Regions from separate parts of the Paenarthrobacter sp. YIM B13468 genome, predicted to be linked through region 1. Evidence: riboswitches for the same ligand, from Rfam matches in the RefSeq annotation. Region 1 holds a riboswitch; each other region holds the start of a gene.
What was found. Region 1 has a riboswitch for cyclic di-AMP ahead of ACFX4T_RS23120 (C40 family peptidase). Riboswitches for the same ligand answer to the same signal wherever they lie in the genome.

Region 1 (7,213 bases):
CCGTGTAGTGGTCAGCCGGCTTGCTGAACCCATCCAGGTTGAGCCCGAGCTCCTCACCCAGCTCGATGAAGGCGGAATTCGTCCCGGCGCGAGTGTCTCCTTGGAGCGGGTGGGGGAGTACATCTCCGTCCGCGTTCCTGGCATTGAAGGAGCACTGGAGCTGCCTCCCGAGGTAGCTGCGCACGTCTTCGTGGCCGTCAACTGACTCTGACTTTCCCGGACCGCGGGGGTGTCAAACCTCACTTTGGGATGGCTGGCACGCGCGTGACCTGCGGATTTCCGCGACTGATGATATGGGGACACCCACAACACGGTCGTTTGGAAAGATAACGAATTTATTACTGCGGGCTTTAATCGCCTATAGTTATCTACTAGCGCCGATACCAAAGCGTTACCTGATCTGGAGCCGAGCTCTGCCAGCAGATCGGGTGTGTCATCAACTACTGGCAGAGGCGGGGGAACCACAAGCGGCTGCCTAAAGAAGCAGCCTTGGGGTGAAGTCCGCAGCAGAAGTGCCTACTAACGCAAGTCCTTCCGGGGACACCTGTGTGCCGTTTGCGCTTCGTGCGGACCGGGTCTTTGAACTCTCTGACCCGAATCCGACAGCTAACTTCGCAGGCTTTCCAGAGAGGAACAGAGTTTGACATCGCAGAACGTCAGGGGCCGCCGCCGCGCGTCCGGCCCCGCTGCTGAGCTGCGGCCAGCCCGCGCCGCAATGGAGATCCGGCCACGCGACACCCCGCGTCAGGTGCGCCGCCGTAAGAGCCCGTTGCGCCAGGTAGCCGACTTCGCCGCAGCCAGTGGTGTCGGGCAGAAGGCCGGTGTCGCGCTTGCCGCCACCGGACTTGCCCTGACTGTAGGCCTGCCTGCCACAAGCCCCGTCATGGCCACGTCCGAGTCCGGCCAGGCCGAGTCGGCCCTCTCCGTGCCCGGTGGCAGTCAGCCCGAAGTTTCTGCAGCAGCCTCTGCCAAAATCGATTTCAGTCGTGCAGCAGTCGCTACCGCCGCTGACCCGGACGGCAAGCTCAAGCAGTTGTTGAGCGCCCAGTCAGCGGGAAGCATACAGCGCGCCTCCTCACTTGGCACCTTGGGAAGTCCGCTGGACAAGCTGGTCACGGCATCGCCGTTTGGCTACCGTGTCAGCCCCCTTACCGGCGGCACTGGCGACTTCCACCGTGGCCAGGACTTCGTAGCCCAGTGCGGCACCGCTGTTCACGCCGCAGCTGCGGGCAAGGTCACGTTCGCCGGGTGGCATGAGTACGGCGGAGGCAACCGGGTCGTGATTGATCACGGCAACGGCCTTGAGACCACGTATAACCACCTGTCGTCCTTCAATGTCAAGGTGGGGCAGACTGTCAGCCGCGGCGATACCGTCGCGCTGAGCGGCACCACAGGAGCATCTACCGGCTGCCATCTGCACTTCGAGGTCCAGGTAAACGGCGAAGTCGTAGATCCCATGGGCTGGCTGTAAGCAAGTTGATGGTTGTCTATCGCATTCATGACACGCCCCGTGACCTGAATGTGACATTCACGAACATCTGTTGTACCGTCTAAAGCGCATCGGCTTTTTAGGGGGCCGATGCACTTGAGTGGATTGCCTAGCTCTGCCACCACTCAAGGTCCGTTCGCAAAAATCGTCTGGCAGGGGCGGGGGAACCAATTTTGGTCTTCGAGTCAGAAGACCTTGGGGTTAAGTCGCAAAAGCTTCCTTGAAGCGGCGCGGCCGGATGACTCCCATCCGAATCCGACAGCTCACCTCGCAGGCATTGGGAGAGGCTACCTTCGTGTCATCACGCACTACCCCTGCGCGCCATCGCGCCGAATTGGTTCGCACGAACCCGTTGAACACCCTTTCCAAGGCTGTCTCAACCAATGCAGGCACCGTAGGCCGCCAAGCTGCCGTTCTGGCCGCAGCCTCGGGGCTCGTTCTCAGCGTTGGACTCCCGGCCCAGGCCGCTGACACCGACGTCTCCAAGTCAGAATCCTCCAGCACCCAGCAGCTGGTCGCCACCGCAGTTGTTACCGCGGAGCCCACCGCAACGGTTTCCTTCGAAAGCCCCGTTGTGGCTACCAAGGAAGCTCCCAAGGTTCAGCGGGCATCCCAGCGCACGGCAACCGAAGGCCAAGCGAACGGCACCCTCGCTTCCCTGTCCTCCAGCGCCAAGGATGCCGCTTCAAGCGCCGCGGCCTCAGGACTTGCAGCAATTGCTTACACCGGCATCGGCCACCCCTACGTTTGGGGCGGCACTTCCCCCAACGGCTGGGACTGCTCCGGATTCACCCAGTGGGTTTACGCCCAGGCCGGCATCAGCATCCCCCGCGTCAATGCCTGGACGATCATGACGCCCACCAGCACCCCTTCCCCCGGCGACCTCGTCGTGCAGAACGGTGGAGCCCACGTGGGCATCTACGTCGGCAACGGCATGATGATCAGCGCTTTGAACCCCAGCCAGGGCACGCTTCTGCACTCCGTGGCTTCCACCGGCACATCCTCGTTCTACACCCTCCGCTAGAAAATCCCATTCGGGGTAAGCCAGCATGCCCCCCAAGTGCTGGCAGCCCATTACCCGCGTGCGATCCCAGCGTGCGCGGATACGAAAAGAGAGTAATCATGACCAGTGCACACAAGGTTGCACGGCATCGAGCTGAGGCCCCCAAGACCAGCTCACTTGCCGTCATCGCCAAGGCTGTCAGCGACAACGCCGGTGGCGTTGGCCGTCAGGCAGCAGTGATCGCAGCTGCATCGGGCCTTGTCCTGACCAGCGGCGTTGCTGCAAATGCTGCCGACACCAACGTCCAGCGGGAATCTACATCTGCGTCTGCGCTTGACGTGCAGTCGGTTGCCCAGGCCACCATTGCTGCCGATTCCAGCGTTGCCATCTCCTACGAGCGCCCTGTGGTCAAGACTGTGGAAGCCCCGGCTCCCGTCGTCGAGAAGGCCGCAGCCAAGGAAGCTCCGGCAGCCGGTGGCACCGCTACTTTGGCGGTCAACTCGGATGCGTCTGCAGCCAAGGCGCCTGCTGCATCCAGCGGCCTCGGTGCGGCTATCGCTGCAGCGGCCTACGCACAGCTCGGCGTCACGCAGGACTGCACCATGCTGGTGACCAACTCGCTGGCCGCAGTCGGTATTCACTTCCACGATTGGCCGGCCGGCTACCTCTCCCTCGGCCGCACGGTCAGTGCAGCTGAAGCCCAGCCCGGCGACCTTGCTTACTATGCCAACGGTGGCTTCGGCGGAATGGCGCACATCGCTGTTTACGTCGGCAACGGCATGGCAGTCCACGGTGGATGGAACGGATCCACCACGGCACTGTTCAGCGTGAACGTTGGCTCCGGCCCGGTTTTCATCCGCGTCAACGGCTGATCAAATACTCCACAGAACACCCCGCAGGCGCAGGCCGGCGGGGTGTTCTGCTTTAACTATCGCGGCGACTCAACCTCGTGGTGACACCCATTTACGTCGCTGCCACTCAGACGGGCTGGTGACGCCCAAATATAGGTGTCGCCGGCCCGTTTGGGTGGCTCTAGCGAACTTCCGCGTCCTCAGCAAAAGTGTCCCGCACATGAACTTTCGCCAACACCGCAGGCGAAACGGCGGAAAAATTCGTTGATACGGCATATAAGTGCTTACCCTTGTGTTGTCGATCCACAGCCCGTACAAGCAGAGGGCAGCCGGCCCTCGTGCCCCTGACGGGTGCGGCCGTGAAGAGGTACGTGCATGCGCACACTCGTTCTGAATGCTGGATATGAACCGCTGGCGGTAGTAACCTTCCGCCGGGCGCTGGTCCTTGTGCTGACTGGAAAAGCTAGCGTGGTGGCCGAAGGCGACGAGCCTGTCGTCGGGCCACAGGAGATTCTCGGAAGACCATCCGTGATTCTTCTTAATCGCTACATCCGGCCCCGGTACAACAGGATCACTGCCGTGAGCCGCCGCGGGGTCCTCCGCCGCGACGGCCATCGCTGCGCCTATTGCGGGAAAACAGCCCACACCATAGACCACGTCCACCCCAAATCCAGGGGCGGCGCGGATTCCTGGGAAAACCTGGTTGCGGCGTGTTTGAAATGCAACAACGCCAAGAGTGACCACACGCTCGCCGAGATGGGTTGGAAACTTCGTTTCAAACCTGGCGTGCCCACAGGAACCATGTGGCAGATCAAAGAACTCGAGAAACCTGCGCCGGACTGGGACCCGTTCCTGTTGCCGGAATCCGCCGCCTGATCGATTTCTGTTGCGCTCCCGCCGTCCGGGTAATCTGGGCGGATGGAGTTCAACGCTGTGATTCTGGCGGGTGGCAGGGCCACCCGCCTCGGTGGCGTGCCCAAGCCCGGATTAACGTTCGACGGCGCCAGCCTCCTTTCTCATGCCCTGCAGGCGGCGCGGGGGGCTTCCGGTGTGGTGGTGGTTGGTCCGGACACCCCTGGTATCGTCGGCGTCTTGCCTGATGGAGTTCTTATCGCCCAGGAGGAGCCGGCCTTCGCGGGCCCTGCCGCTGCGATTGCTGCTGGGCTGGCCGCCCTTCATGAGGCGGCGGCTATTCATCAGGCAGCCGCTCTTCAGCAGTCAGTCAGCCCAGCGGCGTGGACGCTCGTCCTGGCGTGCGACATGCCGCACGCTTCCAGGGGCATTGGGCCCCTATGGGAAGGATTGCGTGGCCACCCTGAAGTGGAAGGCGCCATGGCCGTCTCAGCCGATGGCCGGCAACAGCCTCTCCTGGGGATCTACAGCACCCGGGCGTTGGAAAGGGAAGTTGCCGCAGCTTCTGCAACTTCGGGGTTAACGAACTCTTCTGTGTTCCGGCTGCTTGCTAGGCTGAACCTGCTGGCCGTTACCGTTCCCGATGGGTCTACCGATGATGTGGACACGTGGGAGGACGCTGCGGCCCTGGGCATACACGACGAGCAGGAGGCGGACATGAAGAGCCAGGAAGAGACGCTCGAGGACTGGTGCCGCGCGCTGTTGCAGGCATTTGAGCTTGAGGGCGTTGAAGTGGACATCAATGATGTCCTCGCAGTGGCAGGAGTTGCCGCGCACTCCGTGGTGCGGCCTGCCGCGCCCCTGACTACGTTCATCGCTGGTTACGCTGCTGGTATGGCCAGGGGGATCGGACAAGCGGCGGACGATACCGCCATGAGCGCTGCCCTTGACCTGGCCCGTCAGGTTGCCAAGCAATACCTGGAGCCCGGGACTGAGACGGAATGACCGAGGCCCCCGGACAGGGCCACAACGCGGCACACACATGGCATGAGGCCCGGCAGCGCGCCTTCGACGTCGCTGCTCCTATCCCGCCAAGCCCCGTGCCGCTCAAGGCCGCCTTGGGAAGGACGCTTGCCTCGGATGCGGTCGCCATACAGGACATGCCGCACTATGCGTCCTCCGCCATGGACGGCTGGGCCGTCAACGGAACGGGTCCATGGATTCTTGTTGAGCCCGGCCACAGACTCGCTCCACACCAGGCCAGTCCCATCGTTACCGGGGGCCTCATTCCGCCAGGCGGCAAGGCTGTTCTGCGCACCGAAAGCGGCGTTATCACCACCGACGACGACGGCCTTCCGATACTTGCGCTCGGCGGGGCCGCGAAGCCGGGGGAGCCACGCAATGGCCAGCACATCCGCAAGGCTGCCGAAGAAGCTGCAGAAGGGGACGTGCTGCTCAAAGCCGGAACCATGCTGAATCCTGCGCACATTGCCTTGGCCGCCTTGGCCGGCCTGGATGAGCTCGAGGTCCTGGGGAAACCCTTGGTGCGATTCCTCCTGACCGGCGCGGAAGTGGTGACGCAGGGCGTTCCCGTACCGGGCAAGGTGCGTGACACCTTCGGACCTCAGCTTGGCGCCGTCGTCGAACTCCTGGGTGGCATTGCCGGGGAGCAACTTAAGGTAGGCGACAACTACGACGACTGGCTTGCGGCTTTGCAGGACACCGAGCCTGAACCCGCAGAACCATATGCCGCAGCGGAGCCGCCGGCCGACGTCGTTATTAGTACCGGCGGGACCGGACGCTCGGGGACGGACCACTTCAGGAGAGCCGTGGCTGAACTGGGCGGCCGGCTGCTGATTGATGGCATTGCCATGCGCCCCGGGCACCCGGCCGTGTTGGCGGAGCTTCCGGACGGGCGCTTCGTCCTGGGCCTGCCCGGGAATCCATTGGCCGCCATGATGGCGTTGTTCACGGTGGGAGGCCCGCTCCTCGCAGCACTCGGCCACGGGAAGCTGGAGGAAGTCGGCGAGGTTCCCAGCGGTTCAATGATCGACGCCGATCCGGGTCGCACGCGTCTGATGCCCTTCAAACTGGTCTACGGATTGGCTTCGCCAGCGCAGCATGCAGGACCCGGGATGATGCGCGGGCTGGCAGGAGCAGATGGCGTCATGGTAGTGCCGCCGCACGGCGTTCAAATGGGCGAATTGGTTCCGGCATTTCCCCTGCCATGGGGTAGGCCTTTGCCCTCGCCCAAATCGGCTGAAGGAAAACAACGCAAGGCGCCAGCGCGGCAACAAAAGAAGGCTCCTTCCGGTCCCGTTGACTGGAGTGCGCTGGAAGCCTGAGGCTCCCGGGCTGGACGCAGGTGGTAACCGGGTGCCCCGGCTTGCAATGATGGACTCATGAACAGGCATGCTCCCGAACAGGACATCAATGAAGATGACCTGCAAATCCAACCGCCCAAGAAGGCTGCGGCAGGCCTCAAAGCTGTCACTGTCGCCCTGGAAAGGGGCTACTCCCAGGCAGGAGTAGCCCGCACGGTCCGCTCAATGCTCAGGGTTAACCAGCATGACGGCTTTGATTGCCCGGGCTGCGCCTGGCCAGAATCCATCACGGGACGCCGCAGTCCCGCGGAATTCTGTGAGAACGGCGCCAAGGCCATCGCCGAGGAAAGCACCACCCGGACGGTGGGGGCCGATTTCTGGGCTGAACATTCCATCGCCGATCTTGAAGACAAGACCGAGTACTGGTTGGGGAGCCAAGGCCGGATCTCCGAGCCTGTAGTCCTAAAGCCGGGGGATACCCACTATTCCCCGATCAGTTGGACTGATGCCTTCGCCTTGATCGGGCAGCATATCAATGCCACCACGCCGGATCGCTGTGTTTTCTACACCTCCGGCCGGACGGCCAATGAGACTGCGTTCATGTACCAGTTGTTCGCCCGCAGCCTGGGCACCAACAACCTGCCGGACTGCTCCAACATGTGCCACGAATCCTCGGGCAGCGCGCTGAACCCGA
Region 2 (7,213 bases), on a different contig from region 1:
GTGCCCAGCCGTTCTGTGCGTCCAGCGTCCGACGCCGATCAGGTCGCCTCGAGTCTCCTCTCAAGCCTTCCCGATGAAGCAACGGATGCGGCGGACGTAGTAGATGAGCTCGCCGCATTGGCTGAGCCGGGGTTGATGGCCATCCAGTCCGGACGCTTCTACGGCTGGGTGATGGGCGGGACGCTGCCGGCTGCCATGGCTGCAGATTGGCTTGTCTCGGCATGGGACCAAAACGCCGGGCTCAGGTTTGCGACTCCAGCTGCCGCCGCGATCGAAGAATCCGCAGCGGCCTGGCTCCTGGAACTATTGGATCTTCCGAGAGGATCCGACGTCGGGTTCACCACTGGCGCTACCACGGCCAACTTCGCGGGCCTCGCCGCCGGGCGTCAATACCTGATGGACGAAGCAGGGTGGGACCTCGCGGACCTTGGCCTCACCGGGGCGCCGCGGATCACTACGTTTGCCGGACGCGAACGGCACGCCGCCGTGGACCTCGCCTTGCGGTATCTGGGGCTGGGAGCATGCGTTCCCGTGGACACAGACGGTCAAGGCAGGATCCTGCCGGACGCCCTCGCGGATGCCATGGATGAACAACCCGGACCTTCCCTCGTGTGCCTGCAGGCCGGCAATCTGCATTCCGGAGCGTTCGATCCGATGTCCGAAGCCATTGCGGTAGCCCATGACCGCGAGGCTTGGGTGCATGTGGATGGCGCATTTGGGTTGTGGGCGGCGGTCAGCCCACATCTACGCGGGCGGCTGGCTGGAGTAGAGGAGGCCGATTCGTGGGCCACCGACGCCCACAAAACATTGAACGTCCCGTACGACTGTGGCTTGGCCATCGTCTCCCGGCCGGAAGCCCTGAGGCGCGCCTTCAGCGTCCATACGAGTTACCTCATCGCAACGGAGACCGGACTGGGTGATCCGTTCGACAAAGTTCCGGAACTGTCCCGTAGGGCCCGGGGCATCCCCGTATGGGCTGCCCTCCGACAGTTGGGCCGGTCCGGAGTCATTGCCATGGTGGACAGGCTTGCAGGAAACGCCCGCGCGTTGGCGGAGGGCCTCGCCGGTATCCCAGGCGTGGAAATTCTGAACGACGTCGTTTTCACGCAGGTGTCGGTGGCCTTCGGCAGCGATGACCGCACTCACCGCGTCACCCAGAGACTCATGGCCGAAGGGATTGTGTGGATGTCAGGTTCCTCATGGCGCGGACGCGAAATCCTCCGGATTTCGGTGAGTAACTGGTCCACGGACGCAGGTGACGTCGCTGCCTCGATCGCAGCCGTTCGAGGTGCGGCAGAGGCCGAACCGGAAGCATAGCGACGTCCTGTTACAAGGCCGAGCGCGCCTTTTCCAGGTAAGCCATCAGCCCGGCCAACTGCTCAGCGCTCCACGGCAGTCCCGCGCTGATGGCCTGGCTGTTTTCCTGCCAGGCTGCACGCGCTGCAGCTTTGGTGTCCTCACTCGAGTGGAACATGGAACCGATGCCGTCCCATGAGCGCACCCATTCCTGGACGGAGGGATCCGTGACGGGCCTCTCGGCTTGGACGTGCGCCAGTCCTTCTTCCACCAGGGCAGCCCACTGCTGCTTGGCGGCTTCGACTTTTTCTGCGCCGAGTTCTTCCCGCTTGTCCGCGAGTTGCTGGCGTTGTTCGGCTGTGAAGTTGTTTTCGAGCACGGTGATCATCTCCAACGTTGACATGAATTGTTCAGGGGTGGGCATGGCGTGTCCGTCCATGCGTGACAAGAGCTCGCCCAAACGGTTTTGGAGCGCTTGGAGCTGCTGGGCGTGCTCCTGCACATGGGCCAGCTGCTGCTGGAGGAGGCCCCGAATGGACTCAGGATCATCCTCGGGGGTTTGCAGCGCCTTGCCGATGGCCGCGAGCGGAAGCCCCAGCATCTGAAGGGATCTGATCCGGTATAGCCGGCGCAAGTCGCGCTCCGAATACCGGCGATGACCGGACGGTGTCCTTTGGCTTGCGGACAGCAGCCCGATCTCGTCGTAATGGTGAAGCGTCCGCACGCTGACGCCACACGCTGTGGCCAGCTCACCGATGCTCCACGGTCCGGATCCCGTTGTTCCCGTCATGAGCACAACGCTAAGTCCTGACGTAACGTCAGGTGCAAGCCGGCGTCGTCCGATTTCTTAAACCTGGGAGGGCAGGTTAAACGCGAAAACCGCCCCGGTCCCGCCGTTGGCTGCAGTAATCCCTGCTGCGAACGGCGGAAAACGGGGCGGCAATCATGCCCTGAACGTTTGAGCCCGCTGGGGTGGGCTCAAACGTGCTTATTGAGTTGGCTTAGTACCAGTTGTTGGCCAAGTGGAAGGCGAGGGCGGCGGAGGGGGAGCCGTAGCGTTCCTTGATGTAGTTCAGGCCCCACTTGATCTGGGTCTGGTAGTTGGTCAGCCAGTCATCGCCTGCAGTTGCCATCTTGGAGGCTGGCAATGACTGCACGATTCCGTAGGCGCCACTGGAGGTGTTGGTCGCGGTGGTCCGCCAGTTGGATTCCTTCTCCCACAGTGTGTTCAGGGCGGTCATTTCACCCGGACCCCAACCGTAGTTGGCGAGGATGCTGGCGGCGTATGCCTTGGCAGCAGCGGGATCGTCCACGGCCTTGGGAGCCGCAGCAGCGGCCGCGGCTGCAGCAGCGGCGGCATCCGCAGCCTGCTTGGCGGCTGCATCAGCGGCAGCCTTCTCGGCGGCAGCTGCCTGGTCGGCAGCGGCTTTCTCGGCCGCAGCCTTCTCCGCGGCAGCCTTCTCGGCAGCGGCCTGTGCCGCAGCCGCCTGGTCTGCAGCAGCCCTGTCTGCAGCGCCCTTCTTGGCAGCAGCATCCAAGGACGCAGAAATTTCCGCTGATTTGTTGCTGACCTGGGCGGTAGCCTGCGTCTCGGACGCCTGGCTCGTTTCGGGGAGATTGAATGCGGCGTTTGCGGCCTGACCGAGCGATGCGACGCCCAATGCTGCGGCAACGACTCCTGCAACAACTGACATTCGTTGCCCGGTCTTGCCGCGCCGTGCAGCGTTCTTCAGAACGGCTTGCGACTTCGTCAGGGGAGCAGTGTGTTCGTCACGGTGACGCGCGGAAGGGCGCGTCTGATCGTTGAATTCAGACATGTGTGATTACCTCTCAGCGCCTGCGGAGTTAGCTGTCGGGTTCGGATGAGGTCATCCGGCCGCGCGCGTAGCTGCGGCTTCACCCCAAGGGCAAGGAAAGTACTGTGCCCGGAGACTCTGGGTCCCCCGTCTCTGCCTCGAATGAGAACGGAACTCCGGGAAGTGGCAGAGCTCGGCGCATCCCGGGTGCGGGCCAGTTAGGGGCGACCCACCCTTTCGAAGGTACAGGAGGTTTCGGCTTAAGTCACATTTGGGTAACAGAGATCACGTTCACGGCGCGTCATGTTGCCCGATTCGTTATATGCGTTCGTTCAAAGCCGTGGGGAATCGAAGAGCGAATTCCGTGTGTCCCGGCCGGGACGTCACTTCCACACTTCCCCCATGCGCCTGGACGATGGATTCGACGATTGACAAGCCCAGTCCGGAGGTTCCTTCCGACCCCGATCTCGCCGCGTCAGCCCGGGCAAACCGCGAGAAGATACGGCTCTGGAACCCAGCGGGAATACCAGGCCCGTTGTCGGTGACTGTGACCACCGCACTACCATCCGCGGAGAGCATGACGCCTGTGACCACCGTGGTACCTGGATCGGTGTGTTTGCGGGCGTTGGACAGCAGATTGGCCAGCACCTGATGCAGCTGGGTTGCGTCCCCGCGCACTGTAATGGGCTCGTCAGGGAGTTGGAGCTTCCAGATGTGGTCCGGTGCCATCACCTTTTCGTCACTGACGGTCTCGATCACCAGCTGCGTCAGGTCCACATCGGTGACTTTCAACGCCTGGCCTTCGTCCAGGCGCGCCAACAGCAACAGGTCCTCCACAAGCGTGGTCATCCGTTCCGACTGGCTCTGGACCCGCGCCAGCGATTTCCTGCCGTCCTCCGTGAAGTTCTCCGTCATACGAAGAAGCTCGGTGTACCCACGAATGGCGGTCAGCGGCGTCCGAAGTTCGTGGGAGGCATCGGCAACGAACTGCCGGACCTTGGTTTCGCTCTCCTGACGGGCTTCCAGGGCCCTGGAAACGTTGTTGAGCATTTGGTTCAAAGCGTGGCCAACGCTGCCAACTTCTGTTCCTGGATGGGAGGCCGACGGCGGTACGCGCACCGCGAGCGCCACTTCACCGGCGTCGAGGGGAAGGCGCGATACCTTGGTTGCGACCTCCGAGAGTTGCTCAAGTGGCCGCATGGTCCTGCGAATGATGACAGTGCCCGCGAGGCCGATCAGCACCAGGCCGCCAAGGGAAACAAGCACCATGGTCCATACCAGCGAGGCCTCGGCGTTTTGCTTGTCAGCCAACGGCAGGCCCGTCACAATAATGTCGCCGTAGGGGGTCTCAACTGCCACCAACCGGTAGTCGCCGTTGGACAATGAACGGTCAACGGGCCCCTTGTCGCGGGGGAGCGAGAGCAGGACCTGCTTGTCTTCTGCCGAGAGTGCCACGCGGCGACCGTTTGCGTTCAGGAAGCCCGAGTTGATGACCGCGGAACCATCGATCCGCGCGTTGAGCGTCCCGGCACCTTGGCCACGGGCCTCCAGTGGATCTGGCCGACCGCTTGAGGGAAAGCTCGACGGCGGCCTGCCGAATTCATTCGCGCGGCTTGAGGCCTGCTCCAACTGCTTGTCCAGTTGTTTGTTGAAGTACATGTCCATGGAGGCGTAACTAACCACTCCCACTGCGCTGCAAATAGCCACCAGCAAGGCCATCGCCACCAGGACCAACCTCGTGCGCAAATGCCAGGTGGAGGGATTGAGCCAGTTCCGCTGGGTCTTGCGGGTTACGCCTGAAGGGGTGGACAAGATTCAGTCCGCAGGCTTGATGACGTAGCCAGCGCCACGGACGGTGTGGATCATTGGCGGGTGGTTGGCTTCGATTTTCTTGCGCAGGTAGGAAATGTACAGTTCCACGATGTTGGCCTGCCCGCCGAAGTCATAGTCCCAGACCCGGTCCAGGATCTGTGCCTTGCTGACCACGCGCTTGGGGTTCTCCATGAGGTAGCGAAGCAGCTCAAACTGCGTTGCCGTGAGCTGGATGTCCTCGCCGGCGCGCGAAACCTCCCGTGTGTCCACGTTGAGGGTGAGATCACCCACCACCAGTTCCGCTGTATCCATGGCCGCAACACCCGAGCGTTGTACAAGACGGTGCAGGCGCAGGAGAACCTCCTCCATGCTGAAGGGTTTGGTGACGTAGTCGTCCCCGCCGGCGGCAAGGCCTACGATGCGGTCCTGGACAGCGTCCTTGGCCGTGAGGAACAGTGCGGGCACTTCCGGCGCGAAGGCGCGGATCCGGTTGAGGACCTCGACGCCGTCGAATCCTGGAAGCATCACGTCCAGCACCAGCACGTCGGGGCGGAAGTCCTTGGCGAGCTTTACAGCTTCCGGTCCGTCGGCTGCCACCGCGACGGACCAGCCGGCCATGCGAAGGCCCATGCTCATGAGCTCGGACAGACTCGGCTCGTCGTCCACCACCAAGGCTCGGATAGGGGAGCCGTCCGGGTGGGAAAGCTGGGGAAGGTTGTTCGTCATGGAGTGCGGGGATGCCATGTGACAACTCTCCATTCTGCTGGTTTGCCGAAGCTTTGCCGCTCCTGTGAGGACGCTGTGAGGTCAACACTAGCCACGTGGGAGTTCGGCGGCAGGCGTTCACGAGCGCGCCCGCCCCAACAGGTGCCGTTTCTACGGCTTGTAGCAGATTTTGGGGGAAAAATTCGAGCTTGGAGTCGCTTGGGATTGGACAGCAAGTGTTTCAGATCTTGAGATTCCGTCGTTTTGCGCCTGATGGGAATCAGGGAGGGCATCATGCACTATCTGCCGAAGAAAATTCACCCCAAGCCGAATATTTCTCATCGCCGCCGAATGAAATGACGTTCATTTTCCATGGTGAAAGAATTGTGATCTGCAGCACAATAGACCCTCTTGTCTCAAAATGTGGACGTTTTGGCGCTTTGTTACTTGCGTGTTGCCATTGTTACGTTGCACACTTCCAATGTGAACAAGAACTCAACAGCACCTGCAGCCGCAGCAATCTGGTCCAGCACACCCGCTGGCGACGAGACCCGCTGTTGTCGAATGCAAGCCTAACTTTCCACCCCAAAGAAGTTTCAGGCATTCGCCCCCTAGCCCAGCGTTGGGCGCCCTTCCCCAAACTCATTGCGGGGACAACCAGCATTCGAAGCCGCGATGACGGCTATTCACTTTTGAGGTAATCACTCCATGTCAGTTGCATCCGGTTACGTCCACATCTCCGTCCGAAACGCCAACAAGGCCGCTTCAAACGCAGGCCTCCGCCCCGGGTTCGGCAACCGCCCCGGCTACGCCCCCACCACCCAGGGCAACGGCCAGCAGGCTCCCGGCTATGTGCCCCAGGGCTACAACCCCAACTCCTATGGCCAGTTGCGGGCAGTTCCCACCAACGAGCCAGCACCCATGACGGCGCCTACTCCCGTCATTGCGCAGTCTGACCGCCTCCGCCCCGTCGCCAACGACAACGTGGCCCGCGGTTTCGTGCTCTACATGGGTATTGACGAAGAGACAGCGGCAGCGGCCGGCACCTCCATTGCCAAGCTCGCCCAGGAAATCCGGGCCTACGCCCAGTCGCTGGTCACCGGCGCTGAGAGCTACGCTGCAGTCGCCGTCGCACCGGCCGGGGCACCCGGGTCCGCGCTCGACGTCGTACGTTCAACTTTTGGTGACCCCACGGTCGCCGCACGCCAGCGCACCGAGGCTGCCCGCCCGGCACCGCAACAGGAAGCCCGCCCCTCCGGCGTGCTGATCGACCTCGCCCGCCGCGAAGTCCACCTCGACGGCGAATCCCTGAACCTGACGTTCAAGGAATTTGAGCTCCTCAACTACCTCGTCGAGAACGGTACCCGCACAGTAGGCCGCGACGAACTCCTTGAGGGCCTGTGGCGCAACGCCGAAGAAGTGCCCAACGAGCGCACCATCGACGTCCACATCCGCCGCCTCCGCTCCAAGCTGGGCCGCCTCGCCAACACGGTACGCACCGTACGTGGGCAGGGCTACCGCTTCTACGAGCACCCTGAGGTCATCGTCTGGGCCGCTCCGGAGTACTCGATCTAGCTAGTGCTGCAGCCGAAAGCGCCTGTCCT
Region 3 (7,213 bases), on a different contig from region 1:
AGGTATGTGAAGAGGATGAGGCCCTTGCGGAAGCGGTGGTACTCGGCCTTGATGGGTTCCTTGACCTTCATGACCATGTCGGCCCGGCCCCAGACGTCGTCCGCGTCGGCAACGATTTCGGCGCCCGCGATCGAGTATTCCTCGTCCGTGATTCCCGAGCCCAGGCCCGCGCCCCGCTCAACCAGAACGGTGTGTCCGTGAGTGCGGAACTCGTGGACACCTGCGGCCGTGATGGCTACGCGGAACTCGTTGTTCTTGATTTCTTTGGGGACGCCGATGATCATTTGCTGGCTCCATCGTTAGCGGCTTTTCGGCCGGATATTTGCTGCGGGCTGTGATTCCAGAATAAATCCGGCTGTGAGGCAGGCGACATGGACCTCCCAGCTCGGCGCAAGTGAAAACCCCGTAAATTCAAGGAACAGCTCAAATCAAGCTCGACATTTGTCGAGAGCTGGAGCGTCAGGTGTCGCCTTGTGTTGGTACGCTTTCTGGATGCAGCAGGACGTCGAGGAGATCGTTGAACGAGTGGCGCTCAAGCTTGGCAGGGGGTTGTCCCTGGAGGACCTCGACGGCGTCCTCCTCGCCTACAGTTCCAACCAATCCCACGCCGACCGCGTCCGCGTGAACTTCCTGTTGAGCAAACGGGTGCCGAGCGATGTCAGTGCTTGGCAGCTCTCCCACGGCATCGCGACGGCGGTGCGCCCGGTTGTTGTTCCGGCGAACGACGAGCTAGGCATGCTCGGGCGCGTTTGCGTCCCACTGTTGGTGCGCGGTTTTCGGGTTGGCTACTTATGGGTGCAGCAGGACCTTGAGGAGCAAACCGCGACGGCGATACTCGCCGAATTGCCCGGCGTGCGTGACGAACTGGACCTGTTGGCTGGTTTGCTGCTCGATTCCAACACGGCCGAGTCAGAGTTTCGCAGGAGGCGGGAGCAGGAGTTTCTGGCGGCCTGCACTGGCGAGTCGAACGCAGTGGCAGCGGTGGCCGGTTGGAAGGAGATCCAAGGCCGCGGTCCGTGGCAACTGGTGACCATCCTGGACGCGGACGGCGGCGGAACCGACGTCGACCCCATCGCCGCGACGCTAACGCACCGAACAGCAGCGCTGCAGTCCACCATTGGTGTCAACGCCGCGCTGTTCAGCGCCGGGACGGAGACGCATTCCGTTGTCCTGTTCCGCGAATCCGGTGGCAGGGCGGATCACGCCCAGGTCCTGGTGCACTATCAATTGGAGCTCGCAAAGCGTGCGGGCCGCAAAGTGGACCGGGTGATCCTGGGCATCAGTGAGCCGTTCCAGGTTATCCGGCAACTGGCAGGCGCCTACAGGCAATCGAAAGTGGCAGCACAGGCCGCCGCCGTGGATCCGCCCCTCGGGGAACTGGTGGAGAGTCGGGCGGTGGGCGTTTATCAACTCTTTGATCGTCTTCAGGCGCCGGGCGGCTGGGATGATACGGGCTCCGTTCATTTCAGGACTTTGGAGGACCAGGATAAGAACGGCGAACTCCTGCCCGTGTTGGAACTGCTCTATGACAACGACAGCTCAGTGCAGGACGTTGCCGCGAAACTTCATCTGCACAGGAGCAGCATCTACAACCGCCTCGGCCGCATCCGCCAGCTCATCGGAGCTGATCCGTTGAGCGGTGGGATCAGGCTCGAGTTGCACGCCGCACTGAAGGCCCAGAGGTGGGCCTCGCGGCCCCGGATCTAGGCCCCGGATCAGGTGCGGAAGGGAGCACAAGGGGCAGACACCCTGGTAGGTGCCTGCCCCATCTTGTTGCTGCTATTCCTATCGCGTGATTCCTGGTGCCGTGAGTCCTTAGGCTCGGCGCAACCGCTGGCAGCTCCAGCGGCCCATCCGACTGCGGAACGTGGCAGTGCGGCTGCTGCTGCAGTACCGGCCGTGCCATCCGACGTGCGCGCTGGTCCTGGGAAGCCGCGTGCTCATTTCAAGATCCCTGTGGCGCCGTCAAGTACGGAGTCCAGGTCCAAGGGTGAATCAGTGGACGGTGTGGTGGTGCTGGGGCTGCCGGTCGGCTTTGGCTTTGGCGCCGGAGTCTGTGTTGGAGTGGGCGCCGGCGTCCCCGTTGGAGTCGGGGTGGTCGTGGCCGGTGGGGTGGTAACCGTGTCCGACGGGACCGGGCTTGGGGCCGGCTGGGTTGGGACAGGAGTGGTCACGCCCGGCACAGGAACCACAGCCGACGGGACTGCCGAAGGAACCCAAACAGGATCCGCAAGTGAAACCTGCGGAGTCGGAAGGGACGACGGCGACTGAGCGGGTGCCTCTTCTGACGACTGCGTTGCAACAGTTGCCGGCAGTCCGGCCTCGCTGGTGGCCGACGAAGCGGACGCGGCGGAGGTGGACGAGCTGGGTGCAGGGGCGGCCGAAGTTGACTGCCTGCTGTCGCCACCCGTCTTTGCGTCACTGGCTTCCTTCGTCGGCGTTTCCTGCCCGAAGAAGGGGAGCTCGAAGGCCTGGCTCATGGTGCCAACAGTCAATACCAAGCCCAAGGCTCCAGCCACAACTGCCATGCGCTGGCCCATCGTTTTGACCGAGGCCGCCTTGGTGAGCACGGAGTGTGGTTCGTGGCTGAAGGACGACCCACCCCGTGATGACCCGCCCACGGATGAAGCTCCGAAGGTAGGGGCGCCTGCTGGAGTTTCGGCAGCGGGTGCCAGTTTATGGGCCGTACCGCTCTCGGTTTCCTGGGCGCGAAGGGCTTTCCGGCTTGCGAGACCAGCAGCGGCGGTCGCGGCCGCGGCGAGCTGGGCAGGGCTCTTTGCCTGAACGATCGGGATCGCAGCGGTGGCGGGTTCCGGTTCCGGCGCGGCGGGGGTGGATGCAGCGGCAGGGCTCTTTGACTGAACGACCGGGATGGCAGCGGTGGCGGGTTCCGGTTCCGGCGCGGCGGGGGTGGGTGCAGCAGCGGGCGTGGCCGCCTGAACGATCGGGATCGCAGCGGTGGCCGGCTCGGGATTCGCAGGCGGTTCGGACGCGACCGGTTCGGGCGCCTGAACAGTTGGAATCGCAGCAGTTGCCTGCTCCAGGGGAGCAGAACCCGCCGGAGCAGAATCCGCCGGAGCAGAGTCCACCGGTGCTGTTTCTGTTGGAGCAGTTTCAGCGGGAGCTGTCTCAGTTGAAATAACTGCCTGGGCTGCCCGTGCACGCTCTGCCGCGCGAGCGGCCGCGCGCGTGGTGGGTGCCACAGGGGTGGGAGTGGAAGCAGTGGCGGGTTCCGGCGTCGTGCCTTCTAAACCTTCTGCTGGCGCGCTGGTGGAGGATCCGCTGGGTTGGGCCCGACGGCGTCCGGTTGGCTGGGTACGCTCGCGCGCTATTTGGGCGCGGCGCGGCTGATCCATGGTTGGGGACATGGTGGTTGCCTCTCAACGCCTGCGAGGTTAGCTGTCGGGTTCGGACGAGGCCGTCCGGCCGCACATGGCGGCTTCACCCCAAGGGCCTATGGAAAATCAGGCCCGGGAACTCTGGGTCCCCCGTCTCTGCCGCGAGTCTGGCGGATCCCGGTTTGCGGCAGAGCTCGGCGTCAACCCGGAAGCGGCCCAGCGGAGATACGGGTCGCTCTTAGACCGTACATGAGCGCCATACTAAAGTCACATTAATGTAACGGGCGGGACGCCTTCCAGCGTGAAGGTCCGTTAGGACTTAGGCTCCGGGGCCGGAGCCGGGGCTGGCAGCTCGTGCTGGATCCTTTGGACCTGGTGTGCGTAATGGGTCTCGGGTCGGAAAATTTCGTCCGCCACACCCAGCACCCCGCCCGTGGCGCCGCGCCGTACTTTCCCCTTGCTGTTCTGGCGGGAGACCCAGAACCATAGGGCCGCAACGAGGGCAGGTGCTGCCAGCACTGCCACTAGAACGGCCAAGATATCCATGGCCCAAGACTAGCTTCAGCCGCGGGCGGCAGGTAGAACATAGTCGTATGGACCTCCCAGTGATGCCGCCCATTTCGCCCATGCTTGCCAAGTCCGTTCCTTCGATCCCTGATGTGGGCCATTTTGAGCCAAAGTGGGACGGGTTCAGGACGATCGTTTTCAAAGACGGGGATGAGATCATCCTGGGCAGCCGCAACGAACGTCCCATGACACGGTATTTCCCTGAGCTGGTGGAAGCCCTCCAGAAGAATCTTCCGGACAAATGCGTGATCGACGGCGAAATCGTCCTCATAGCTGGGAACAGGCTCGACTTCGAAGGCCTTCAGCAGCGCATCCACCCCGCAGATAGCCGTGTACGGATGCTTGCCGGGAGCACCCCGTCCTCCTTCATCGGATTCGACATCCTCGCGCTGGGAGACGAGAACCTCATGGGCAAGCCGTTTTCCGAGCGTCGGGCCGCCTTGGAGAAGGCGCTGGCCAAAGCTGAGGCGCCTGTGTACGTAACGCCGGCGGTGACGGAACTCGACCAAGCACAGGAGTGGTTCGTGCAGCTGGAAGGTGCTGGGCTCGACGGCATACTTTCCAAACCGCTCGAGGGGACGTACCAGCCGAATAAGCGTGTCATGTTCAAAACCAAGCATGAACGCACCGCGGACTGCGTGGTGGCTGGATTCCGCTGGCATAAAACGGGAAAGGTTGTGGGGTCGATGCTGCTTGGGCTGTATAACGACGCCGGTCAGCTGCAGCACGTGGGGGTGGTGGCCTCATTCCCCATGGCCAAGCGCGAAAGCCTGGTGGCCGAACTTGAGCCATACCAGACGGAGTTCAGCGAACATCCTTGGGGGCAATGGGCCGATCAAGGAGATGCCGCAGCTACAGGTTCCCGAATGCCGAGCGCGCAGAGCAGGTGGAGCGCCGGCAAGGACTTCACCTTTGTTCCCCTTCGGCCTGAGCTCGTCATCGAGGTTGCCTATGACTACATGGAAGGCGACCGGTTCCGGCACACCACCCAATTTCGTCGATGGCGTCCGGACCGGACTCCGGAGAGCTGCACCTACTCGCAACTGGAGGAGCCAGCTGACTACGACCTCGGGGAGATTCTAAGGCTGCCATAGCCCGGGGCGTCCGTCAGTTGCCGGTTATCACGTTGTTGAGCCGCTACCCCGTTGTTGAGCAACGACGGGATAGCGGCTTGGCGACGAGCTATTCTTCGTGCCCTTGGTCGCTGCTCATGCTGCCCTCGGCCGGCGGGGTTTCGCCCGGGGGAACTCCACCGCCGGGCTCAAGTCCTGTGACGTTGCCATCCAACGGATCGGGATTGGCGGAGGCAGCGGGGTCGTCGTCTTCGTCCTGGTGCATATCCGGATCGGTGTGCACATCGCCTGTCGTGTCGGCTGGCTCGGCGGCGTCGGAACCTCCGAAGGTCCGGGGATCGTCCTCAGGGTCATAGCTGGTCATGGTCACCCTTCCTAAGCAAACTTACTATTGTGCCTGCCCGGCCAGCCTAGTCTCCGGATCGCAAACCCAACAAGGGGCATCCCAAGCTGGCGCCGCCGTCGTACGAATACGCCTAGTTGGAGCGGGACGTTGCCGAAACGAAGCTCATGATGGCATCCGCCACGGCCTTCGGCCGCATGTGCTGGGCGACGTGCCCTACTCCGGGGATTTCAACGAGGCGCCCCTGGAGTACCGCCCGGGAGAGCCTAAGCGACCACTCCGGCCCTGCCACATGATCGCGGCTGCCGCGGAGCACCAGCACGGGAATCCGGACTTTGGCCAGCTGCTTCTCCGTTGGGTAGCTCATCATCACGGGCAGCTCCGTCATGTACCAGCGCGGACCGCATTGAAGGTAGTCCGTGATCACGACCCAGTTGGACGATGGGCTTTCGCGGAGTACTCCGTCCAGGAACAGTGCGAGCGACTGCTGTGCCACGTTCTTGTGTCGTGAGTCCACCACGGGACCCATAAGGACAAGGTGCAAGGCGCGTTCGGGCGTGTGGAGGGCCGCTTCAATGGCGAACTGCACGCCCATCGAGTGGCCTACCAGGATGTACGACTCGATGCCGCAGGCCTTCAGCGCCTCAGCAATGAATGCACCGTAGTCTTCCACGGACAGTTGCCGCCCGGGCTTGGGAGTACCCGCAAAGCCTGGGAGGTCCAGCGAGTAGGTGGGCGCGCCCGCTGCCAGGACGCCGTGAAGGCGCGCAAGGTAGCGATGCGAGACGCCGATTCCGTGGATAAGGATGAAGGCCGGCTGGTCGCTCCCGTGCGTCCCTGGAGGCGGCGTTCCTTCCGTCCAGAGAATCCGACCCCCTAGGCCGCAAGCCTCGACGTCGGCACACAGTAGCGTGGTCCGCGTCCCTCGGCGCCCCGTCAAGGCCGGGCCTGTTCCAGGAACACCGGAGCTCCGGGACCGGTTAGCTCGTCCTCAGACACTAGCCGTCCTGAAACAGCGAGAAGCAGGGAAATGGCTGGTCCTTGAACCTCCGGGCCGTCGCCGTGCTGGAAATCGGTGTCCGTGGCAACCAGTCGCCAGCCTGCGGCTATCTCCTTGCCGCCGCCCATCCTTGTTGTTGTCTTGACCTGGTAACCAAGAGCCAACGCGACCTGCTCGGCCGGGTAGTTGCGTGTCATGCCCAGGGGGCGCCGGATGTCTTCGCCATGGACGAATGCTTCCACCAATCGGGTGGCAATCCCCGCCGGCGGCCCCGATGTCCGAGACACTACAGCACGTAGCGCGGTCAGCGTGCGGCCGGGATCCTTGGCCTTTTCCCGTTCCACGCCCACGGCGTTGTCGCGGTCGAAGTCGAAGCGGGCTTCAATCATTCGCCTGATGAAGCCCAAGCGGGTGGTCTTTGCGCTGTCCACAACGTGCGCCAGGACGTCATGGATGTCCCAGCCCGGGCAGAGTGAAGGCGTCTCCCAGAGTGGCTCGGGAAGGGGTTCCAGATCGTGGATCAGTGCACGACGCTCATCGTGCACAACGGGCCAAATGACGGAGCGGGGACTCGAAGCCATACCGCTATTGAAACAGCCCTGGTTCGGATTTGGGGCTGTTCGACCCGCCCGCGGGCTAATCCCGGGTGGCGTCGTCCGATTCGGCGGGGTCGCTTGTGGGACGTGAAACGTCAGGGGTGCCTGTAGCATCGGCCGCTTCCCGGCGTCGGGCGATTTTGGATTCTGTCCACATGGCGACCGCGACGAAGACGACGCACGCAAACATGAAGGTGGCTACGAAGTTCAATCCCATGGCCGATCCCAAGGGTGCGGCAAGGGCCATTGCGGCCACCCCGGCCACGATATGCCACCCTTTGAAATTGCCCACCAAA
Region 4 (7,213 bases), on a different contig from region 1:
GGTAATACCCTCCGGCACCCTGAGTGCCTGATGGAGCTCCGCCCCGAGCTGCTCTTGGCGCTTCATTGCGGCCTCGGGACGGAAAAGACCCCGGAGTACCGTCTCTGGAACACGGTATTTAGCGGCAACGGGCGCAACGTGCCTGATGAGTCTTATCGGAGTTTTGATGGCGACGGCGAACCGGGGGTCATCGAAAAGGCCACGAATCACCGCCGCAGAACGGGCCTCCATGATGTCAAAGATGCGCGGCACAATGGCCCGGCCCACCTTGCTGCGGAGCACGGATGTGAAGTCGAAGAAGATCCTCTGCCCGGCCTCATAGTAGGGCGATGGTCCCGAGCGTGGATCGGGGACATCGAAAGCCGCCCTGCGGGCAACGCTGGAGGCAATCAGGCGGATACCCGCCAGACCCATGGGCGTCAGAGGCCTGGTGAGGCCTTGGGCGAGACTGAAGTTCAGGAACGCGTGCGCGCCGGGAGTCGCCGGCACTCGCGAGGTCAGCGGATAGAGGGTAGTGATGGGTCTTGCCTGCGTGAGCCACAATTTCCCGGACGAATCGATCGCCCATTCTGTGTCCTGCGGGGCTCCATAGTGGGCTTCGACGCGCCTCCCCAGATCGGCCAGCGCACGGATCTGGTCATCGCTGAGGCACGGCTGTACAGAGTAGTTTTCGGTTGCCGCGGCATGGTTTTCGGTTGCCGCGGTATGACCGGCCCGCTCAATTCGTTCGGTGCCACCACCGGCAAGCGATCGGATCTCTACCTGCCGGTCACCAAGTGTCCGTTTCAGGATGGCGTTGCTCTGCGTATCAACTACGTACTGATCGGGATTAACGGCGCCTGACACTACGGCTTCGCCCAGGCCAGGGCTGGCATCGATCACAGCTTCACGCCGCCGCCCCGTAACCGGGTTGGCCGTGAACATCACACCGGCCGTCGCGGAATCCACCATCTCCTGGACAACGACGGCCAGCGTCACCGTGGCATGGCCAATACCGTTGGTTGTCCTGTAGCTCACTGCCCGGTCCGTCCAGAGCGATGCCCAACAGCGGCTTACAGCGTCCAGGACTGCGTCTTCTCCGACCACGTTCAGGAAAGTGTCCTGCTGCCCGGCAAAACTGGCGAAGGGCAAGTCCTCGGCCGTGGCTGAGGACCTCACTGCGACGGGGGCAGCGTCTCCCAACTTCCGATACGCCGCCCGTACCGACTCAGCGACGTCGGTGGGAACTCCGGCGTCGAGCACCAAGGACCTTGCCCGGGCGGCGAGCCTATTCAGTTCGTCAAGGTCAGAAGCTCCGGCGTCTTGCAGAAGTGCGAAGATCTCCTCCATACCAATCGCTGAAAGGGCGTACCGGTAAGCGGACGTTGTGAGGCAAAAGCCTGGGGGCACTGGAAGGTGGGCGGCATTCAACTCGCCGAGATTGGCGGCCTTGCCACCTACCTCGGGGAGCATGTCCGCCCGGATGTCCGCGATGTCCCGAATGAACACTTGGCCGTTTACATCCGGGCCCGTGCTGTCTTCCTGCCTATGCTTCCCATACTGCTGGTTATCCATGGACGGTGTGCGCCATGGCCCTAAGCCGCGCCGAGCATGGGTCCGAATTTTGGCCGGTCTGCCAGCCGCGGATCCTCGCGGTCCGGAACAACGAGGACCGGGCCCTTGGCGTGATGGAGCACCCCATCAGAGGTGGATCCAAGGAGCATGCCCGCGAAACCACCCCGGCCACGCGTACCCAGGACAACGAGCTCCACGCCCCGGCTGGCCTCAACCAACACGTCGACTGGTGAGCCGTCCCTGAGGTCTGTTTCCACAGACAGCTGCGGGAAGTGGCTGCGGAGCCAGGCGACACCTGCATCCAATTGGACTTTGATGTCCGCGAACAGGGCATCGCGGTCCAACGGTGCCGGCACCCACGCCAATGAACCGCTGTACTGCGGGACTGCGCAAATGACGCGCAGTTTGGCGCCCATGCGCTGGGCTTGTTCGGCTGCCTCAAGGACAGCGACTCGGGCCTGCTCCGAACCGTCCACACCAACGGCGACGACGTTTTCCACGGTGCGGGGCCCTGACTTGGCGTGCTCAGCCTTGATGTGCTTGTCCTCGGTGTTCTCGCCCAAACGGTCTGCGCAATACAGCGGGACCGTTACGGTGGGGCATTTTGCGTGGGCCGGCAAGGCGCTGCTGACCGAGCCCAGGAGACGCCCGACAAAGCCACCACGGCCACGGCTGCCGAACACCAGAAGGGCAGCGTCCGCGGAGAGGTCAAGGAGGACACCCGCGGCATCACCATTCTCCACTGAAGCGTCGACGTCGATGTTGTAACTGGAGACCTTATCCATGGCCTGCTTGACGATTGCTTCCGCGCCCTCGCGGATCACGGAATCGTCCACAGTGGCGTATCCGCCGTCGAGGCCGGAGGCTGCGAAGATCGGCACCGAATAAGCCGTGACTATATGCAGGGGAAGTTGGCGCCGGTCCGCCTCACGCGCAGCCCATACAAGGGCGCATTGACCGTGCTCGGAACCATCCACTCCGACGACGATTCCGCCAGGCGCCACAGCCTGGTCCTCGCCGTCCCGCGGTTCTTCAACGTGTCTGCCGTGCTGGTCCATGGGGCCCGCCTCTCCACCTACTGCTTGATGTTCCGGCCATTCTGCCAGAGGTTCTCCGTACCGGTGTTCCCTTGCTGGTGTGCAACCAAATAGCCAGGGCGAAGAACCCGTGGGGTTCTCCTTCCAATGCCCACTATTCTCGGTTGGCAATGCCGAATCAAGGCGACTATCGGGTATGTGGATAACGGTCCGGGCTCGGTTTTTGGCACGCTCTCCGTCCTTCAGGTTGCGCTGCGGATGAACATCCAAAACACGCTGTCGCGGAGGCTATCCATGGCAGAAAAAGTTCGGTAGTGTTCGAGTCACCGAATGGCCGGCAAAAGTGTCCCAGGACACAACCCGGCCATTTATTTGCGGCCGCTTGGGGAACTCGGACGCGATCCCACGCGCTGCCGAAAGGCACACACGTCAAGGAGGAACCCAAGCAGTGTCACTCACTCCTGATTCCGTCACGGAACGGACTACTACCGTAGTGATCGGCACCGGTCTCTCCGGCTTGGCTGTTGCCAGCGAACTCAGCCGCTATGGCGTAGGTTCCATCGTGCTGGATGGCTTTGGTACTTTATCGGCCACCGGACCAGCGGTGCACACAGGAATGATCCAGCGCTGCGACGTAGCTGACCCCGCGGCAATGCAGGAACGCAACGAAATCCTGCGCCATTTGCGCAACTACGCCGCCAGCCATCACTTGGATGTCCGCACCACCACACGCGCTGTTCGTCTTGACTTCCTCGGTGGCGACTCGTCCTCGCAGCTGGGATACGGACCCGTCGCAAGCCTGAACACGGCCAGTCTGAAGGCTGGGCTGAGCGTCTACGGCCCCCTTGAATCCACCCCGCGGCAATGGGCCGTGCATACAGCCAGCGGAGTTCTCCTGGCCGACCACATCGTGGTGACGCGCTGCGCGCAGAGCCAGCTGCGCCGAATGCTTGCCGACCTGGGAATCGCCATAGGCCAGAACTTCGCGGCCGCCATGCGTGCCGTCGGGATGCACTTGGTGGGCGTAGGGGAACTTATTACGCCCACGCCCAAGGAAGTACTGCGGCAAGCCAAGGCAGTGGGGCAAGCGATCTCATCCAAGGTGGCCCTCCCAGCCGGGCCAGGCATCGCCCTTGCCTAGAACTCCTAGGACTAGAACCTTGGACTAGAACCTTGGACTAGAACCCTTGGCCTGGAATTCTGGCCCGGAACCGGAACGTGGAAATGGTCGAGCCAACCGAAGCCTGTTCCTGAAACGAACAAAAATTAACTCAGAAGGCCGGTACCTCCGAAGACGTGAGTCCTCGAAGGCACCGGCCTTTGAGTTGGAGCGTGAAGCTTAGGCGCCAGCGCGTACGTACGTGATGGGGCCGGTTGCGGTGAGCCAGCTGATCGGGTGGATGCCCGTCTGGTTGCCGTTGATGCCACCGCTGATAGCCTGGCCGTTGCCGATGTAGATGGCTACGTGGCCGGACTGGACGATCATGTCACCGGGCTGGGGGTCGCTGACAACCTTGCCGTAGTTCAGGAACTGCATGGGTGCGAGGTCCCCAACCGGGATGCCTGCGGAGCCGAGGGCCCTTTCCACCATGGCGGTGCAATCCTGCATGATGCCGATCTGGGCATAAGCCGAGGCGACCATGGCAGCGTTGACGCCACCAACAGCCGGAGCTGCAGCGGGAGCAGCCGCAACAGGAGCGGTAGCCGTAGTGGTTGCAGATGCCTGGACGGTGGTCGTTGCCGCGGCCTTCTTAGCAACCGGAGCCGGAGCAACGGGAGCCGGCTTTTCAATGACGGGAGCCGCCACGGAAGCAACCGCGGGGCGCTCGAAGTTAATCGTGGCCGTGGATGCGGCCGTAACAACCTTGGTGGGACCCTCAGTTACGGTCTCGGCGACAGTAGCGGGGCTGGAGTCGCGCTGGACAGGGGTCTCTGCTGCGTGGGCAGCAATGGAGCCCGTCAGGACGAGGCCTGAAGCTGCTGCGATGACAGCGGCCTGGCGACCTGCGCCAGATGCGTTGCTGGCAACAGCCTTGGAGATGGAGATGAACGGATTAGGACGTACGCTGTCCGCCTTACGACGGCCGCGAAGAATGCGTGAAGACATGAAAGAGCCTCTCCCGATGCCTGCGAGGTTAGCTGTCGGATTCGGATGGGAGTCACCCGGCCACTATCCCCCGCTGTGCAGCGGAAGCTTCGTGACTTCACCCCAAGGCGCGCTCTGAAAGCGGGCCAAAATGGGTTCCCCGTCTCTGCCGTAGGTTTGTCTGCGAACGGATTCCGGACTGCGGCAGAGCTAGGCAATCAGGCCGGAAATGCCCATTACGTGGAACAGGCACAGGTACAACCGTACGGGAAGATCACCCCAAAGTCACATTTACGTAACGAGCAGTTCGTTTTTGGCGTGTCGCGGTGACCGTTTCGAGATCTTCGCAAGTATGTAGAAAACCCTGCTATTCCGGGGAATTTTCGCCATCCGGCTCGCTGGGAGCCGCGAGCTTCTTCCGCGCGGTAACGGCGAGGAAGATCACAAGAGCGATCGCCACCACAGCGAGGCCAACGATGCTCCAGGGGAAGGGTTGGGAAGCTGCCGGAGCCGGCTCAGTATTTTCCGTACCGGGAGCGGCTGTGCCCGCCGTCGGAACAACCGCCGAAGCCGAAGGGGAGGCACCTGCTGAGCCGCCCGCCGTCGTCGTGCCTGTCCCGGAAGCTGTGAACTTGAAGGTTCCCTCGATTGGGTGGGAGTCTGAACTGACCACGCGCCACACCACCGTGTATTCGCCGGCAGGAGCACCCGGACGCAGCTTCTGAACAGCCATGTTGTCGATGATTTCCACTGCGCCATCTGCCCAGTTTTCGCCCCCAGCGGTGACAGTCACGCCCGAACCGATGGCAAGTGGCCGGTTGTTGAACGTGATGGATACCGACGCCGGCACTTCAGCCACCCGGGCACCGTTGGCCGGAGTTGTTGATTCGGCGACGTCGTGCGCGGAGGCCGGGGCCGCGCCAAACAGCAACGCGGAAGCGAAAGCGATAGCGGCTACGACGGCCGCCAGAAGCGGGCGGATGGTACGCATGGGGCGGTTTCTCCTAGTGTTGGCTTCCTTACAGACTAGGCGAATCGTTCCAGCAGCCCACATTGGCGGGCATAGGATTTGAGAGCAAACTCCCCCGATCCCCGGAGACCTTCATGCTTAAACAAGGTTCTGCAATCGACCGCTACTTCAAGATCTCCGAGCGCGGGTCCACATACTCGCGGGAAATTCGCGGCGGCTTCGCAACCTTCTTCGCCATGAGCTACATCGTGGTGCTGAACCCGCTGATCCTCTCCGGGGCAGACTCGAGCGGAGCATCACTCGGCTTCACGGCCGTAGCGGCAACCACTGCCTTCGTAGCGGGCATCCTCACCATCCTCATGGGCGCCTGGGCCAAGCACCCCTTCGCCGTGGCAACTGGCCTGGGAGTGAACGCATTCGTCGCCGTGACGGTTGCCTCCCACCCGGGGCTGACATGGCCGGACATGATGGGGCTGGTGGTGCTTTCGGGTCTCACCATGCTCATCTTGGTACTGACTGGATTCCGCACAGCCGTTTTCAGGGCCGTCCCGGAAGCGCTCAAGACGGCGATCGTAGTAGGGATTGGCCTCTTCATCGCCTTGATCGGGCTGGTCAACGCTGGTTTCGTCCGACGCATCCCGGATGCCGCCGGCACCACGGTCCCGCTCGGCCTTGGCGTGGATGGCAAGCTGATGGGCTGGCCAACGTTGGTGTTCGCCGTCGGCCTGGTCCTGACCATCGCGTTGGTGGTGCGAAAGGTCCGCGGGGCAATCCTGATCGGCATCGTGGTGTCCACGGCCCTGGCCGCCATCCTTGAATTCACCCTTCATATTGGTCCCAGCTTCGACGGTAAGAACGTCAACCCGCGCGGTTGGTCACTGGTGGCTCCCAAGCTTTCCGAATGGGGCGCGCCGGACCTCTCCCTGATCGGCAAAGCCAACCCCTTCGGAGCCTTTGAACACCTCGGATTTGTGGCTGCTGCGCTGTTGGCGTTCGTGATCCTCCTCAGCATCTTCTTCGACGCCATGGGCACCATGGTGGGCCTGGCCAACGAGGCAGGAACGGTGGACGAGCACGGCAACATTCCCAATGTGGACCGCGTCCTGCAGGTTGATGCCCTGGGCGCAATCGTCGGTGGCGGTGCCTCCGTTTCGTCCAACCAGATCTTCGTTGAGTCGGGCGCGGGTATTGGCGAGGGTGCCCGCACCGGGCTGGCCTCCATTGTCACGGGCCTGCTCTTCCTGGTGGCCATGTTCTTCACGCCGCTCATTAACCTGGTTCCGTTCGAAGCCGTGGCGCCTGCGCTTGTGGTGGTGGGCTTCATGATGGTGTCCCAGGTTGGCAAGATCGACTGGCAGGACTGGGGCGTTGGCATTCCTGCGTTCCTGACGATCGCCCTGATGCCATTCACGTACTCCATTGCCAACGGCCTCGGCGCAGGCTTCATCTCCTACGTCCTGATCCGCACTTTCCAGGGCCGGGCACGTGAAGTCCACCCCCTGATGTGGGCAGTGGCAGCCGCCTTCCTGCTGTTCTTCGGCATCGGAACTGTGGAGGAGTGGTTGG

Region 2: it holds a riboswitch for cyclic di-AMP, as region 1 does, so the genes downstream of both, ACFX4T_RS11725 (hypothetical protein) here and ACFX4T_RS23120 (C40 family peptidase) in region 1, are expected to answer to the same signal.
Region 3: it holds a riboswitch for cyclic di-AMP, as region 1 does, so the genes downstream of both, ACFX4T_RS14285 (hypothetical protein) here and ACFX4T_RS23120 (C40 family peptidase) in region 1, are expected to answer to the same signal.
Region 4: it holds a riboswitch for cyclic di-AMP, as region 1 does, so the genes downstream of both, ACFX4T_RS24665 (NlpC/P60 family protein) here and ACFX4T_RS23120 (C40 family peptidase) in region 1, are expected to answer to the same signal.

Annotation. Positions count from the first base shown of each region.
Region 1 covers NZ_JBHZPI010000031.1:27,157-34,369, forward strand. Annotated here, with positions in the region: gene ACFX4T_RS23110 (metal-dependent transcriptional regulator) at 1-205, shown strand, start outside; cyclic di-AMP (ydaO/yuaA leader) riboswitch at 395-636, shown strand; gene ACFX4T_RS23115 (M23 family metallopeptidase) at 641-1,471, shown strand; cyclic di-AMP (ydaO/yuaA leader) riboswitch at 1,610-1,780, shown strand; gene ACFX4T_RS23120 (C40 family peptidase) at 1,842-2,513, shown strand; gene ACFX4T_RS23125 (NlpC/P60 family protein) at 2,612-3,364, shown strand; gene ACFX4T_RS23130 (HNH endonuclease) at 3,719-4,219, shown strand; gene ACFX4T_RS23135 (NTP transferase domain-containing protein) at 4,262-5,200, shown strand; gene ACFX4T_RS23140 (molybdopterin molybdotransferase MoeA) at 5,197-6,540, shown strand; gene ACFX4T_RS23145 (FdhF/YdeP family oxidoreductase) at 6,598-7,213, shown strand, end outside.
Region 2 covers NZ_JBHZPI010000010.1:142,075-149,287, forward strand. Annotated here, with positions in the region: gene ACFX4T_RS11715 (pyridoxal phosphate-dependent decarboxylase family protein) at 1-1,317, shown strand, start outside; gene ACFX4T_RS11720 (MerR family transcriptional regulator) at 1,328-2,086, opposite strand; gene ACFX4T_RS11725 (hypothetical protein) at 2,298-3,113, opposite strand; cyclic di-AMP (ydaO/yuaA leader) riboswitch at 3,117-3,301, opposite strand; gene ACFX4T_RS11730 (sensor histidine kinase) at 3,411-4,904, opposite strand; gene ACFX4T_RS11735 (response regulator transcription factor) at 4,908-5,648, opposite strand; gene ACFX4T_RS11740 (winged helix-turn-helix domain-containing protein) at 6,318-7,184, shown strand.
Region 3 covers NZ_JBHZPI010000014.1:36,135-43,347, reverse strand. Annotated here, with positions in the region: gene ald (alanine dehydrogenase) at 1-284, opposite strand, end outside; gene ACFX4T_RS14290 (PucR family transcriptional regulator) at 493-1,707, shown strand; gene ACFX4T_RS14285 (hypothetical protein) at 1,941-3,368, opposite strand; cyclic di-AMP (ydaO/yuaA leader) riboswitch at 3,371-3,521, opposite strand; gene ACFX4T_RS14280 (hypothetical protein) at 3,651-3,884, opposite strand; gene ACFX4T_RS14275 (ATP-dependent DNA ligase) at 3,932-4,999, shown strand; gene ACFX4T_RS14270 (DUF6480 family protein) at 5,088-5,342, opposite strand; gene ACFX4T_RS14265 (alpha/beta fold hydrolase) at 5,455-6,261, opposite strand; gene ACFX4T_RS14260 (maleylpyruvate isomerase family mycothiol-dependent enzyme) at 6,258-6,902, opposite strand; gene ACFX4T_RS14255 (hypothetical protein) at 6,958-7,209, opposite strand.
Region 4 covers NZ_JBHZPI010000039.1:9,834-17,046, reverse strand. Annotated here, with positions in the region: gene ACFX4T_RS24680 (PEP/pyruvate-binding domain-containing protein) at 1-1,554, opposite strand, end outside; gene ACFX4T_RS24675 (universal stress protein) at 1,575-2,612, opposite strand; gene ACFX4T_RS24670 (FAD-binding protein) at 3,040-3,732, shown strand; gene ACFX4T_RS24665 (NlpC/P60 family protein) at 3,931-4,698, opposite strand; cyclic di-AMP (ydaO/yuaA leader) riboswitch at 4,702-4,894, opposite strand; gene ACFX4T_RS24660 (copper resistance CopC family protein) at 5,045-5,668, opposite strand; gene ACFX4T_RS24655 (NCS2 family permease) at 5,782-7,213, shown strand, end outside.